DNA from 3 places in the Lysobacter sp. HA18 genome. Region 2 is predicted to be linked to each of the others. Evidence: predicted binding sites of a transcription regulator. Region 2 holds the regulator's gene; each other region holds the start of a gene.
What was found. The regulator HrcA, encoded in region 2, represses chaperone genes, less so after heat shock. The targets are predictions, from matches to a motif close to TTNGCACTCNNNNNNNNNGAGTGCNAA.
Positions count from the first base shown of each region.

Region 1 (4,428 bases), 1.4 Mb from region 2:
GCAGCGCATGCGCGCGGATGCCGAGCACCGCAGGCACGCCATGACGCGCGCCGACACGTCTAGCGGTGTCGGCATCGGTCGAGAGATGCACATGACGACGCCGGCCGCGATGCAGGCCGTCGCGCAGAATGGACTTCAGATGCCGCGTCGCCGTGCCGTGGAACAGGCGTTCCGGCGGTTCGACCGGGACGAGGCCGAGATCGACGTCGATCGAGTGTCCCTGGTTCGCACGGATGCGCGTGCCACTCGCATCGACGGCGAAGCGCTGCTTGTCGTTGCTCGCGACGATCTCGTTGAGCGTCAGGCGATCGAGCGCAACGCCATGCAGTGCGGCGGCCGCGAGCAGTCCATCGATATCGGCCCAACCCGCGTCGTCCAGCGACAGCCCGATCGACTGCGGCGAATGCCGCAGCACGCGGCTGATGAAGCGGCTCTGGCGGACGAGCTCCGGGCGCATCAGTGCGGGCGGTTGCCGCGTCGACCGAACAATCGACTGAGCCCGGAGCGCGCCGGCTCGCGTGCATCGCCGCTGCGACCTTCCTCATTGGCGATCGCGGCGAGTCGCTCGTCGAGTTCCGCGATCAGTTCGTCGAGCACGTCGCCCGTCGAGCGATCGGGCCAACGCTGCAGGGCCTGCATGCCCATCTCGATGAACTCCGCGCGCGTTTCCGCGGGCAGGCCGAGTTCTCGTTCGGCGAACCATCGCTCGAAGCGAAGGCTGACCTGCGCGGCCGCAGTGGCGGCGTCGAGATGCGTAGCAGGCGCTGGCGGGGTCGGATCCATGGCGACGCTCCGATGGGGCACTTCGATATAGCGAATCGGTCGAACGCGGCGCGTGAGCGGCGGTTCGAGTCGACGTTTGCAGACGCACAAATGCGAACGGCCCGGTTTCCCGGGCCGCTCACCGTGACACCTGTGTCGCCGCTTACGCTGCGAACAGCGCGCGCATCTTCTTGAGTGCGTTCGCCTCGATCTGGCGGATGCGCTCGGCCGACACGCCGTATTCGTCGGCGAGTTCCTGCAGCGTCACCTTGTCCTCGTCCAGCCAGCGACGACGGATGATGTCGCGCGAACGCGCGTCGAGTTCGGACAGGCCGTCGCGAAGCACGTCGAGCTTGCTGCCCTCGTCGTCCTCGCGCTCGTACAGCTGCGACGGGTCCTCGCCCTGCGAACGCAGATACGCCACCGGCGACGGCGGGCCGTCCTCGTCGCCATCGTCCGGCGCATCGAAACCGATATCGCGACCGGACAGGCGCGACTCCATCTCCAGCACTTCGCGCTCGGACACGTTGAGGTCGGCCGCGACCGCACGCACCTCCTCCGCGTTCATCCAGCCCAGGCGCGTCTTGCTCTTGCGCAGGTTGAAGAACAGCTTGCGCTGCGCCTTGGTCGTGGCGACCTTCACGATGCGCCAGTTCTTGAGGATGAACTCGTGCATCTCGGCGCGGATCCAGTGCACCGCGAAGCTGACCAGGCGAACGCCCTGGTCGGGATCGAAGCGCTTCACCGCCTTCATCAGGCCGATGTTGCCTTCCTGGATGAGGTCACCGATGCCGAGGCCGTAGCCGTTGTAGCCACGGGCGACGTGCACGACGAAGCGCAGGTGCGAATGCACCAGCTCGCGGGCGGCGTCGAGGTCCTCGTCGTCGCGGTAGCGGCGCGCAAGGCGCTGCTCGTCGTCGACGCTGAGCACGGGGATGCGGTTGACCGCGCCGATGTAGGCCTCGAGCGAGCCGAGCGGGCTCAGCCCGACCGGCGACACGGCCGGCAGGCTGTTGGGAACGAGAGCGGTAGTGGCTGTCTGGGTCATAGGCTCTAGGTTAGCAGTCGGGTTATTGGACTGCTAAAGGGTCCGGGAGTTCCGGACCGTTGCATCCATGGGACGACGAAAGCGGAATTCTCTCAATCGGACCGTTCATGACGCGTAAAACCGGCGGTATGGAGCTGAATCCTCGGCATGCGGGCGCGCGAGCCGCTTTTCCAGCCCTGACCGATGACAGGGTCCCGTGGTCGTGACCGGCGGCGGCTACACTGCCGCCCGAATGACCAAGCGAACCAGGCCGACCTCCTTCGACATCGCCTACCGGGCGGGGGTTTCGCAGGCGACCGTGTCCCGCGTGCTGCGCGGCAGCCCGCTGGTCAACGAGGAGACCCGCAAGCGGGTCGAGGCCGTCGCCCGCGAGCTCAACTACAAGGTCGACCGCCGCGCGTCGAGCCTGCGCACGCAGAAGTCCGGCACCCTCGCCCTGCTGCTGTTCGAGGACCCGACGCCGGACGAGTCGCACATCAACCCGTTCTTCCTGTCGATGCTCGGCTCGATCACCCGCGCCTGCGCTCGCCACGGGCAGGACCTGCTGGTCTCGTTCCAGCAGCTGTCCGAGGACTGGCATTCGGACTACGAGGACTCGATGAAGGCCGACGGGCTGATCCTGCTCGGCTACGGCGACTACGAGCTCTACCGCGACAAGCTGTCGGCGCTGGTCGAACGCGGCACGCATTTCGTGCGCTGGGGAGCGGTGGCCGACGACCAGCCCGGCGTGTCGATCGGCTGCGACAACGTGCACGGCGGCCAGCTCGCCGGGCAGCACCTGATCGCCTGCGGACGGCGACGCATCGCCTTCCTCGGCCATGCGTCCAGCCACTACCCGGAGTTCCTCGATCGCTACACGGGCTGCGAGCAGGCGATGGTCGACGCCGGCCTCGGGCGGCTTGACCGCGCGTTGCAGGTGGATGCCGAAACGAGCGAGGAATCGGGCCATGCCGCCGCGATCCAGTTGCTCGCGCGTGGTCGCCCGTTCGACGCGGTATTCGCTGCGAGTGACCTGATCGCGCTCGGTGCCATGCGCGCGCTCCGCGAGGCCGGCCTGCGCATTCCCGACGACGTCTCCGTCGTGGGCTTCGACGACATCCCGACGGCGCGCTTCGCCACCCCGCCGCTCACCACGGTGGTGCAGGACACGCAGCGTGCGGGTCAGCTGCTGGTCGCCACGCTGATGCAACTCGTGCGCGATGAACAGGCGGAGAGCGCGATGCTGCCCGCGTCGCTGATGGTGCGGAAGTCGTCGTTCGTCTCGGGGTAGCGCGCCGTACCTACTGCGCGGCGCGCGGCGCATCGACGAAGCGCCGGATCGACGCGAGTACTTCGGGGTTGCGCGACGGGTCGTAGAGCGCCGTGATCGTCGCCAGGTGCCCGCCGCCCGGCAGGATCACCAACGACACCGGTTCGTGCTGCGCGCTAAGTCGACGCGCGAGTTCGCGACTCTGCGCGACGCCGACCGTGGTGTCTGCATCGCCATGCACCAGCAGGAACGGCGGCTCGTCGCCGTCGACCTGACCAACCGCCTGCGCGAGCGGCCACTGCGCGGGCGGGCCGAAGATCGGCGCGAGATCGGGGCCGATGCGAAAGTCGTACGGGCCGGACAACCCGATCACGCCGGCGAGATCGCGCGGCTGCATCCCCTGCGGCGCGAGCCAGCGTGCGTCCGTGCCGATCAGCGCGGCGACCTGTGCGCCTGCGGAATGCCCGGCCACGAACAGGCGCCGCGGATCACCGCCGTACTCGCCGGCGTGCTGTCGCGCCCACGCGACCGCCTGCGCACCGTCCTCGACGAAGCCCGGGAAGCCCGCGCGAGGCCACAAACGGTAGTCCGCGACCAAGGCGAGGATGCCCTCGCCGGCGAGGCAACGCCCGACGAAGCGGTAGTCCTCGCGTTGGCCGGTCTGCCACGAACCGCCATAGAAGAACACCACGACCGGTGTCGCCGACGTGGCCGCCGCCGGGCGATAGATGTCGAGCGATAGCCCTCGGTCCCCGGCATACACGACGGTCGCCGTGGGCGCCTCGAGCCCGCGATTCGCGACTGCGAACACTAACGACTGGCAGCCGCTCACGGTGGCGGCGACGACCGCCAGCGCGGCGCCAGCGATCAGGGATTGCAATCGCATCGGGAATGATCCGAATCGGGCAAACCCGATATACGGACCGCCGCGTCGACGGGATGCAGCCGCCTCAGTGCCGCCGTGCGCGCACCGCCGCGTCCTGCACCGCACGGAGCAGCTCAGGCTGCGTCAGCGGCGCGTTGAGGAGGAGCACTTCGACGCCATGCGCCGGCACCGGCACCGAGACGTGACCGTCGTCACCCACCGCGAACGTGCGGCCACCGATGCGCGCCTGCCAATCGCCGCGCTGGAGCATGCGGTCGACCGCGAACATCGCCGGCGCGTCGCCCTTGTTGAGCAGCACCAGCGCGGTCTGGTGCACGTCGCTGGTCTCGATCACGCGATAGAACGACGCGACGTCGCCCTTGAACTCGAGGTTCACCTGCAACCCGCGCTGCAACGCTGGCGTCGCGGTGCGCACCTTCGCAATGCGACGCAGAGCGTCGTGGATCGGATTGCGCTTGGCTTCGTCGATACGCGACTGCCCGA
Region 1 is NZ_JBSRZL010000001.1:3,133,517-3,137,944, forward strand. Features, by position in the region: gene ACVWWW_RS15200 (RNA 2'-phosphotransferase) at 1-457, opposite strand, end outside; gene ACVWWW_RS15205 (hypothetical protein) at 457-783, opposite strand; gene rpoH (RNA polymerase sigma factor RpoH) at 926-1,810, opposite strand; gene ACVWWW_RS15215 (LacI family DNA-binding transcriptional regulator) at 2,043-3,080, shown strand; gene ACVWWW_RS15220 (alpha/beta hydrolase) at 3,091-3,945, opposite strand; gene ACVWWW_RS15225 (alpha-amylase family glycosyl hydrolase) at 4,010-4,428, opposite strand, start outside.
Region 1: the regulator HrcA is predicted to act here: its motif matches at 1,821-1,847, upstream of rpoH (RNA polymerase sigma factor RpoH).

Region 2 (4,428 bases):
CCCTGCGCCGCGACCTGCGGCAGATGGGTGACGCAAAGCACCTGCCGGCGATCGCCAAGCGCGCGCAGTTTTTGACCGACGATGTGCGCGACCGCACCGCCGATGCCGGTGTCGACCTCGTCGAAGATCATGGTTGGCACGGCATCGAGGCCGAGCGACGCGACTTCGATTGCGAGCGAGATGCGCGCGAGTTCGCCGCCGGATGCCACTTTGCGCAGCGGGCGCGTCGGCTGACCGGGATTCGCGCTCACCATGAACTCGATGCGTTCCGCGCCGTTCGGGTCGGGGCGTTCCGTAGTGGTCGGTTCGAACGCAACTTCGAACGTGCCGCCGCCCATGCCGAGTTCGCCCATCAACGTCGTCGTTTGCGACGAGAGCGAGTGAGCCGCTGCAGTGCGAGCGGAAGTCAGTTTCGATGCCGCGTCGCGCCATGCGGACGTTGCGCGCGCGATCTCGCCGTCGAGCTTTTCCAGGCGCTCCCCGGCTGTGCGTAAGGCTTCGACCTCGTCGCGGATCGCATCGCGACGCATAGCGAGTTGCTCGGCCTGCACGCGATGCTTGCGTGCGAGTTCATGCACGCGGCCCAAGCGGTGTTCCAGGCGTTCGAAGGTGTCCGGGTCGATATCGAGGTCGCTGCGAACGCGATCCAGCGCGGCGATGGCTTCGTCGATCTGGATGGTCGCGAGATCGAGCATGCCGTCGACTTCGCCGAGTCGCGGTTCATGCTCGGTCGCGCGCGCGAGTTCGGCGCGCACCTGGCCGAGAACCCGCGAAATCGACGGGCCGTCGTCGCCGCCGAGGCGCGAGAACGCGTTGTCGCAGGCCGCTATCAGCGCGGTCGCGTGACCAAAGCGGCGATGGTCGGACTGCAGCTTCTCGATGCTGTCCGGCTCGATGTCTTCGCGCTCGAGTTCGTCGAGCTGGTGCTGCAGCCATTCGATGCGATCGGATACGTCGCCCTGCGACGACAGGCGATCGCGCTCGCGCAGCAGCTCGCTCCACGCGGCCGTGGCCGTCGCGACCTGCGCGAGTTCTCCGTCCGTGCGCCCGAACGCATCGAGCAGCGCGAGCTGGCTGGTGCGCGAAAGCAGCGCCTGGTGCTCGTGCTGGCCGTGAATCTCGACGAGGTGGCCGGCGAGTTCGGTGAGCTGCGCGATCGTCGCCGGTCGCCCGTTGATCCACGCCTTCGACCCGCCGTCCGCGCGGATCACGCGACGGATGCGGCAGGTGCCCGGTTCGTCTTCGTCGTCGAGTTCGTTCTCGCGCAACCAGTCGCGTGCGGCGACGGCGTCGGCGAGGTCGAACGCAGCTGCGAGTTCGGCGCGATCTGCGCCGTGGCGGACGACGCCGCTGTCCGCTCGCAGGCCGGAAATTAGCCCCAACGCGTCGACCAGCAACGACTTGCCGGCGCCGGTTTCGCCGGAAATCACCGTGAGGCCGGGTCCGAATTCGAGTTCGGCCCCCGTGACGACGGCGAACTGCTTCAGCGAGAGTTGGGTCAGCATGGCGCGAATTGTGCCCGGCCCGGCGTCGCACGCGAAGCGACGACATCGCTTGCACGCCCGCTGCCCGCAGCTTATAGGTCCGACATGAGCCGCCGTCCCCTCGACCCCAGCCAGGATCCCCGCGCGCGGCAGTTGCTGCGCACGCTGATCGCGCGCTACATCCGCAACGGCGAGCCGGTGGGGTCGCAGACGCTGGCGCGCCATGCGGGGCTCGACGTCAGCGCAGCGACCATCCGAAACATCCTGTCGGACCTCGAGGACGCGGGCCTGCTCAGCGCGCCGCATACGTCGGCCGGCCGGATCCCGACGGCGCAGGGCTACCGGCTCTTCGTCGACTCGCTGCTTCAGGTCAGCCCGCTTCCCGACGGCGAGATGGCCCGGCTGCGCGGCGAACTGCCGCCCGGTTCCGGTACGCAGGCGCTGCTCGGCAGCACGACCGAACTTCTGTCCGCGATGACGCATTTCGTCGGTGTGGTCAGCGTGCCGGGGCGTGAGCAGTTCGCGTTCCGACGCATCGATTTCGTCCAGATCGACGAACAGCGCGTTCTCGCGATCCTCGTGTTCTCCGATGGCGACGTGCAGAACCGCATCATCCAGGCGCGTCGGCCGTTCGAGTCGGGCGAGCTGGAACGCGTCGCGAATTACCTCAACCAGCACTTCGCGGGGCGGCCGCTGGCTGAGATCCGCGCGATCCTTTTGCACGAAATGCGCACCGCCCAGGACGAACTGCATCGCCTGATGGACCGCTCGATCGAACTCGCCGAGCAGGTGCTGGTGCCGGGCGACGAGGACATGCTGGTTGCCGGCCAGACGCGCCTGATGGGCGTTCAGGAGCTGGCTGACATCGAGCGTTTGCGCGAGCTGTTCGAGGCGTTCTCCCGCAAGCGCGAGATCCTGCAGCTGCTGGAGCGCACGGCGCAGGCGCCCGGCGTGCGGATCTTCATCGGCGAGGAAACCGGGTTGGCGCCGCTGGACGGCGTATCGCTGGTCACCGCCCCCTATGGCTCGGGCGGCCGCGTCCTCGGCGTGCTGGGCGTGATCGGCCCGACCCGCATGGCCTACGACCGCGTGATCCCGGTCGTGCAGGCCGCGGCGGACATCCTCGGCGATGCGCTGAACACGGGCGATCGCGGCGCCTGACGCCTTGAATCGACGGTCGTCGGCCCCATAGCTGGCCCCGGCGCGCGACCCGCGCGAAGGAGACAGGCCTGCGATGACCACCGAACAGACCGTGCAACCCGGCGCCGACCCGGCGCAGCCGTCCGCCGGCGAAGGCGTGAAGGATTGCTGCGCTGTGCTGCAGACGCAGCTCGAGAGCGCGACCACCGAACTCACCCGACTTCGCGAGGAGTCGCTGCGCGAGCGTGCGGAGCTCGAGAACCAGCGTCGCCGCATCGCGCGCGACATGGACACCGCCCGCAAGTTCGCCAACGAGCGCCTGCTCGGCGAGCTGCTGCCGGTGATCGACAGCCTTGAAGCCGGCCTTTCGCAGGCGTCGGCCGATGCCGGCGCGCTGCGCGAGGGCATGGAACTCACGCTCCGGCAGCTGCTGAAGGTGGCGTCGGACAACGGTCTCGTCCCGGTCGACCCGAAGGGCCAGCCGTTCAATCCCGACCACCACCAGGCGATGAGCATGGTTCCGGGCGGCGATACGCCGGACAACCACGTCGTACAGGTCTACCAGAAGGGATGGCTGCTGAACGAGCGGCTGTTGCGCCCCGCGCTGGTGGTGATCGCGCAGTCCTGATCGCGTCCGGCGCCTTGAACCGGCGCCAGCGGTCCATAGATACGGCTTATCGGCGCTGACCCAGCGCCCCCGAATTCACGAATTGGCAGGAGCAACCCCATGGGCAAGATCATCGGTATCGACCTCGGCACCACGAACTCGTGCGTCGCGGTCATGGAAGGCGGCAAGGCGAAGGTCATCGAGAACGCGGAAGGCGACCGCACCACGCCGTCGGTCATCGCGTACACGAAGGATGGCGAAATCCTCGCCGGCGCCTCGGCCAAGCGCCAGGCGGTGACGAACCCGAAGAACACCTTCTACGCGGTGAAGCGCCTCATCGGCCGCAAGTTCACCGACGCCGAAGTGCAGAAGGACATCGGCCTCGTTCCGTACAAGATCTCGCAGCACGAGAACGGCGACGCGTGGGTGGAAACTGCCGACGGCCGCAAGATGGCGGCGCAGCAGATCTCGGCCGAAGTGCTGGCCAAGATGAAGAAGACCGCCGAGGCCTATCTCGGTGAAGCGGTGACCGAAGCGGTGATCACCGTGCCGGCGTACTTCAACGACTCGCAGCGCCAGGCAACCAAGGACGCCGGCCGCATCGCCGGTCTCGACGTCAAGCGCATCATCAACGAGCCGACCGCGGCCGCGCTCGCGTACGGTCTGGACAAGTCGGGCGCCGATCGCAAGATCGCCGTGTACGACCTCGGCGGTGGCACGTTCGACGTGTCGATCATCGAGATCGCGGAAGTCGACGGCGAGAAGCAGTTCGAAGTGCTCGCGACCAACGGCGACACGTTCCTCGGCGGCGAAGACTTCGACAAGCGCGTCATCGACTATCTCGTCGAAGAGTTCCAGAAGGACCAGGGCATCGACCTGCGCAAGGATCCGCTCGCGCTGCAGCGCCTGAAGGACGCCGCCGAGCGCGCGAAGATCGAGCTGTCGACCGCGCAGCAGACCGAAGTGAACCTGCCGTACGTCACCGCGGATGCGTCGGGCCCGAAGCACCTCAACATCAAGCTGACCCGCGCCAAGCTCGAAGCGCTGGTCGACGATCTGGTCAAGAAGACGATCGAGCCGTGCCGCGTCGCGCTCAACGATGCGGGCCTGCGTGCGTCCGACATCACGGAAGTCATCCTCGTCGGCGGCCAGACCCGCATGCCGAAGGTGCAGCAGGCCGTTGCCGATTTCTTCGGC
Region 2 is NZ_JBSRZL010000001.1:1,754,363-1,758,790, forward strand. Features, by position in the region: gene recN (DNA repair protein RecN) at 1-1,505, opposite strand, end outside; gene hrcA (heat-inducible transcriptional repressor HrcA) at 1,590-2,645, shown strand; gene grpE (nucleotide exchange factor GrpE) at 2,719-3,252, shown strand; gene dnaK (molecular chaperone DnaK) at 3,352-4,428, shown strand, end outside.

Region 3 (4,428 bases), 950 kb from region 2:
CTGCGCGACGTCCGCGCCGGTCATCTGCAGCGCCGTGTAGAGGTCGGGGTTGTACTGCGAGCCCGGCGTGCTGTCCGGCATCTTCACCGTCTGCACGGGATAAACCGCCTTGACGCCCGGCATGCGCGCGAGGGTGCCGAGCTGCGCGCGCGAGACGGTGATCGAGAAGCCGTTGAACAGGTTGTCGAACGCGTAGTTCTCGATGTACTTGACGCCCGCGCTGCGTGCGGCGTTGCGGAACGACTGCTTCTCGCTTGAGAGCTGCGCCGCCGAGCCGCGGTCGGCCAGCGGCGCATTGCTCAGCTCGACGAACCAGCGCTGCGGCGACTCGTCGACCGGCGTGCTGTCGGAATCGGCGGTCAGGCCGGACTCCTGCGATTGCAGTTCGATATAAGGCGGCACGTCGGCCGCAAGCGCGGCGACGCACGCGCATGCGAGGACGGATAAAGCGAGGGTGGACGACTTCTTCACGGCGAAACCTCGTCAGTTCGGGGGAGGGGAGCCACTGGACGGCGGTTGAACGCAGCTCCCGCGCCGGACAGGACGGAGCGGGAGCCGTGATTTAGCCTATCTTCACGAAACGCGACACGGGTCACATTCTCTCGGCCGCACGACGAACGGTCGGAAATGTTCCTGACCGGCTACGCCCAGCGGGGCTGGCAGCCGGTGGCGCAAAGAAAAAGCCCCGCTTGCGCGGGGCTTTTCGTGTTGCGGTGCAGCGGAAAGCGGGACTTAGAAGTCCATGCCGCCCATGCCGCCCATGCCACCGCCGCCGCCCATGGCCGGCTCGTCCTTCTTCGGCAGCTCACCGACCATCGCTTCGGTCGTGATCATCAAGCCGGCGATCGACGCCGCGTTCTGAAGCGCGGTACGCGTGACCTTGGTCGGATCCAGGATGCCGGCCTCGATCATGTCGACGTACTCGCCGGTCGCGGCGTTGTAGCCGTACGCGCCATTGCCTTCGACGACCTTGTTGACGATGACCGACGGCTCTTCACCGGCGTTCGTCACGATCTCGCGCAGCGGCGCTTCCATCGCGCGCAGGGCGATCTGGATGCCGTGGTTCTGGTCTTCGTTCGCACCGGTCAGGCCCTTGATCGCAGCCTTGGCGCGCAGCAGCGCAACGCCGCCGCCCGGAACGATGCCTTCCTCGACCGCCGCACGCGTGGCGTGCAGGGCGTCTTCGACGCGCGCCTTCTTTTCCTTCATCTCGATCTCGGTCGACGCACCGACCTTGATCACCGCAACGCCGCCGGCGAGCTTGGCAACGCGTTCCTGCAGCTTCTCGCGGTCGTAGTCGGAGGAGGTCTCCTCGATCTGCGCCTTGATCTGCTTGATGCGGCCTTCGATGCCACCGGTTTCGCCGGCGCCGTCGATGATCGTCGTGTTCTCCTTCGAGACCTGCACCTTCTTCGCGCGGCCCAGATCCTTGATCGTCGCCTTCTCGAGCTGCAGGCCGACTTCCTCGGAGATCACGGTGCCGCCGGTGAGGATCGCCATGTCTTCCAGCATCGCCTTGCGACGATCACCGAAGCCCGGCGCCTTGACCGCGCACACCTTGACGATGCCGCGCAGCGTGTTGACGACGAGCGTCGCCAGCGCTTCGCCTTCGACTTCCTCGGCGATGATCAGCAGCGGCTTGCCGGCCTTGGCCACGCCTTCCAGCACGGGCAGCAGGTCACGGACGTTCGAGATCTTCTTGTCGTGCAGCAGGATGAACGGGTCGTCCAGTTCGGCCTGCATCGACTGCTGGTTGTTGATGAAGTACGGCGAGAGGTAGCCGCGGTCGAACTGCATGCCCTCGACGACGTCGAGCTCGTTCTCGAGGCCCGAACCGTCTTCAACCGTGATCACGCCTTCCTTGCCGACCTTGTCCATCGCCTGCGCGATGAGGTCGCCGATGTTCTGGTCGGAGTTGGCCGAGATCGCACCGACCTGCGCGATTTCCTTGGACGTGCTCGACGGCTTGGAGATGTTCTTCAGCTCGGCAACGGCAGCGGTGACCGCCTTGTCGATACCGCGCTTGAGGTCCATCGGGTTCATGCCGGCGGCGACCGCCTTCATGCCCTCGCGGATCAGCGCCTGCGCGAGCACGGTCGCGGTCGTGGTGCCGTCACCGGCGTTGTCGGACGTGCGCGACGCGACTTCCTTCACCATCTGCGCGCCCATGTTCTCGAACTTGTCGGCCAGTTCGATCTCCTTGGCGACGGACACGCCGTCCTTGGTGATCGTCGGCGCGCCGAAGCTCTTCTCGAGCACGACGTTGCGGCCCTTCGGGCCGAGCGTTGCCTTGACGGCATTGGCGAGCACGTTGACACCGCGCAGCATCTTGGCGCGCGCGTCCTCACCGAAACGAATTTCCTTGGCAGCCATTTGCAATTACCTCTGTCAGCTAAAAGTGTTCAAAAAGGAGATGCGGGTACGGAAGGACGCGATCAGCCGAGGACCGCGAAGATGTCGTCTTCCTTCACCACCAGGTACTCGGTGCCGTCCAGCTTCACTTCCGTGCCGCTGTACTTGCCGAAGAGCACCTTGTCGCCGACCTTGACCTTGGGCGCGCGCACGTTGCCGTTGTCGAAGGCCTTGCCTTCGCCGACCGCGACGACTTCACCCTTGATCGGCTTTTCGGTGGCCGAATCGGGGATGACGATGCCACCGGCCGAGACCTTTTCTTCTTCCATGCGCTTGATGACCACGCGGTCGTAGAGCGGCTTGATGTTCATGCACGAACCTCCGGCTAAGCGATTAAGTGATTGAAATTACAGCGAAAGACGGGGAATTTTAGCAGTCGACGCCCGCGAGTGCCAAACACCGGGCGTGATGCGCCCGCATCGCGGACGGGGCGGGATATGGGATGCGCCTCGCGGCTTTCAAGGGCGAGCGGGCGAAAAAGTTCGGATGGGCCCGAGGCCTACGGTCGTCACAAGTACGAATCGCGCAGACAAAAAAAGAGCGCGTCCCGAAGAAACGCGCTCTCGGCTTTTGAGGATGGCTATCCGAGCTCGCGCGATCCGGCGCGTCTCCCCAAGAACCCGTGACCCCATGTCTGCCGACGGTCCCTGTCGACGTGGGGCGATTGTGGGCGGTCCACGTCACCCGCGCCACCCCGCCGCTACCGATAGAGACGTCCGATTCCGGTAGCGGATGGAAACCGGACATTTATGAAATCGTATTCATTCCCGGGTTTCATCCACCCTTCATCCAATAGTGTGACCCGAAGCGCACCTCATGCCGGTTTTATTGGTAGCGAGGTGAAAAACGGTAAACTCGGCCCTCGGGCGTCATTTTCACTGACGTGGAGCGTCACTTTCGATGAATTCCCAGCAGCGAATACGCCTCGCCCGTCGCCATGCCGGCCTGTCGCAGTCGGCGCTGGCCGAGGCCGTCGGGGTCCAGCGCAGCGCCGTGAGCCACTGGGAGGCCGTGCAGGGCAAGAGCCCGAGCATGTCCAACCTGCGCCGGGTCGCCACGGTGACCGGCGTGCAGTTCGAATGGATCGCGACGGGTCGCGGCCGCATGGCGCTGTCGGCCGACGACGCGATGGACGGCGTCGCCGCAGTGGACGCCACGATGGTGGACGAGCCGCCTCGAGCTGCGCATGCTCACTGCGTTCCGCAGCCTGCCGCCACGCAGCCAGGCGCCGCTGGTCGAACTGATGGAGCAGATGGCCGCACTGCGCACCGGCCGCTCGCGCAGTTCCAAGCGCGAAACCTGAGGCCGCGCGCAGCCGCTCGCTACAATCGCCGCATGCACGCCGTCGTCCTTCATTGCACCTGCCCGGACGCGGCGACGGCCGATCGCATCGCCACGGCGCTCGTCGACGAACGCCTCGCCGCCTGCGTGCAGCAACTGCCCGGCCTGCGCTCGACCTACCGCTGGGAAGGCCGCGTCGAACGCGCGGACGAGATCCTACTGCTGATCAAGACGGCGGACGACCGCATCCCGGACGTCGCCGCCCGCGTACAGGCCCTGCACCCCTATGACGTGCCCGAACTGCTCGCGCTTGATGCGACGGCCGGCGCACCCGCCTACCTCGACTGGGTGATCGCCCAGAGCCGACCGAATGCCTGACCTGTTGCGCCGGATCGCCGGCATCTGTTTCCTCCTCCTCGGCGCCGTGTCGTTGCGCGCGCATGCGATCACGCCCGATCAGCTGCCGCCGGTCGACAGCGTGTTCGTACCGAGCGCGCGCTACACCGACGGCGCGATCGAAGTGCGCTGGACGATCGCGAAGGGCTACTACCTGTATCGCCACCGCATCGGCGTGCAGGCCGACGCCGCCTTCGACGCGGGCGCGGTGCGGCTGCCCAAGGGCGATGCACATCACGACGAATTCTTCGGCGACGTCGAAACCTATCGCGATGCGCTCGTCGCAACGCTGCCGGGCACGCCGTCTGCCGCGAGCACGGTGGTGACGATCAAGTACCA
Region 3 is NZ_JBSRZL010000001.1:808,651-813,078, reverse strand. Features, by position in the region: gene ACVWWW_RS04050 (S8 family serine peptidase) at 1-471, opposite strand, end outside; gene groL (chaperonin GroEL) at 733-2,373, opposite strand; gene groES (co-chaperone GroES) at 2,436-2,723, opposite strand; partial or broken gene ACVWWW_RS04035 (helix-turn-helix transcriptional regulator) at 3,313-3,486, shown strand; gene cutA (divalent-cation tolerance protein CutA) at 3,748-4,071, shown strand; partial or broken gene ACVWWW_RS04025 (protein-disulfide reductase DsbD family protein) at 4,064-4,428, shown strand, end outside.
Region 3: the regulator HrcA is predicted to act here: its motif matches at 2,782-2,808, upstream of groES (co-chaperone GroES).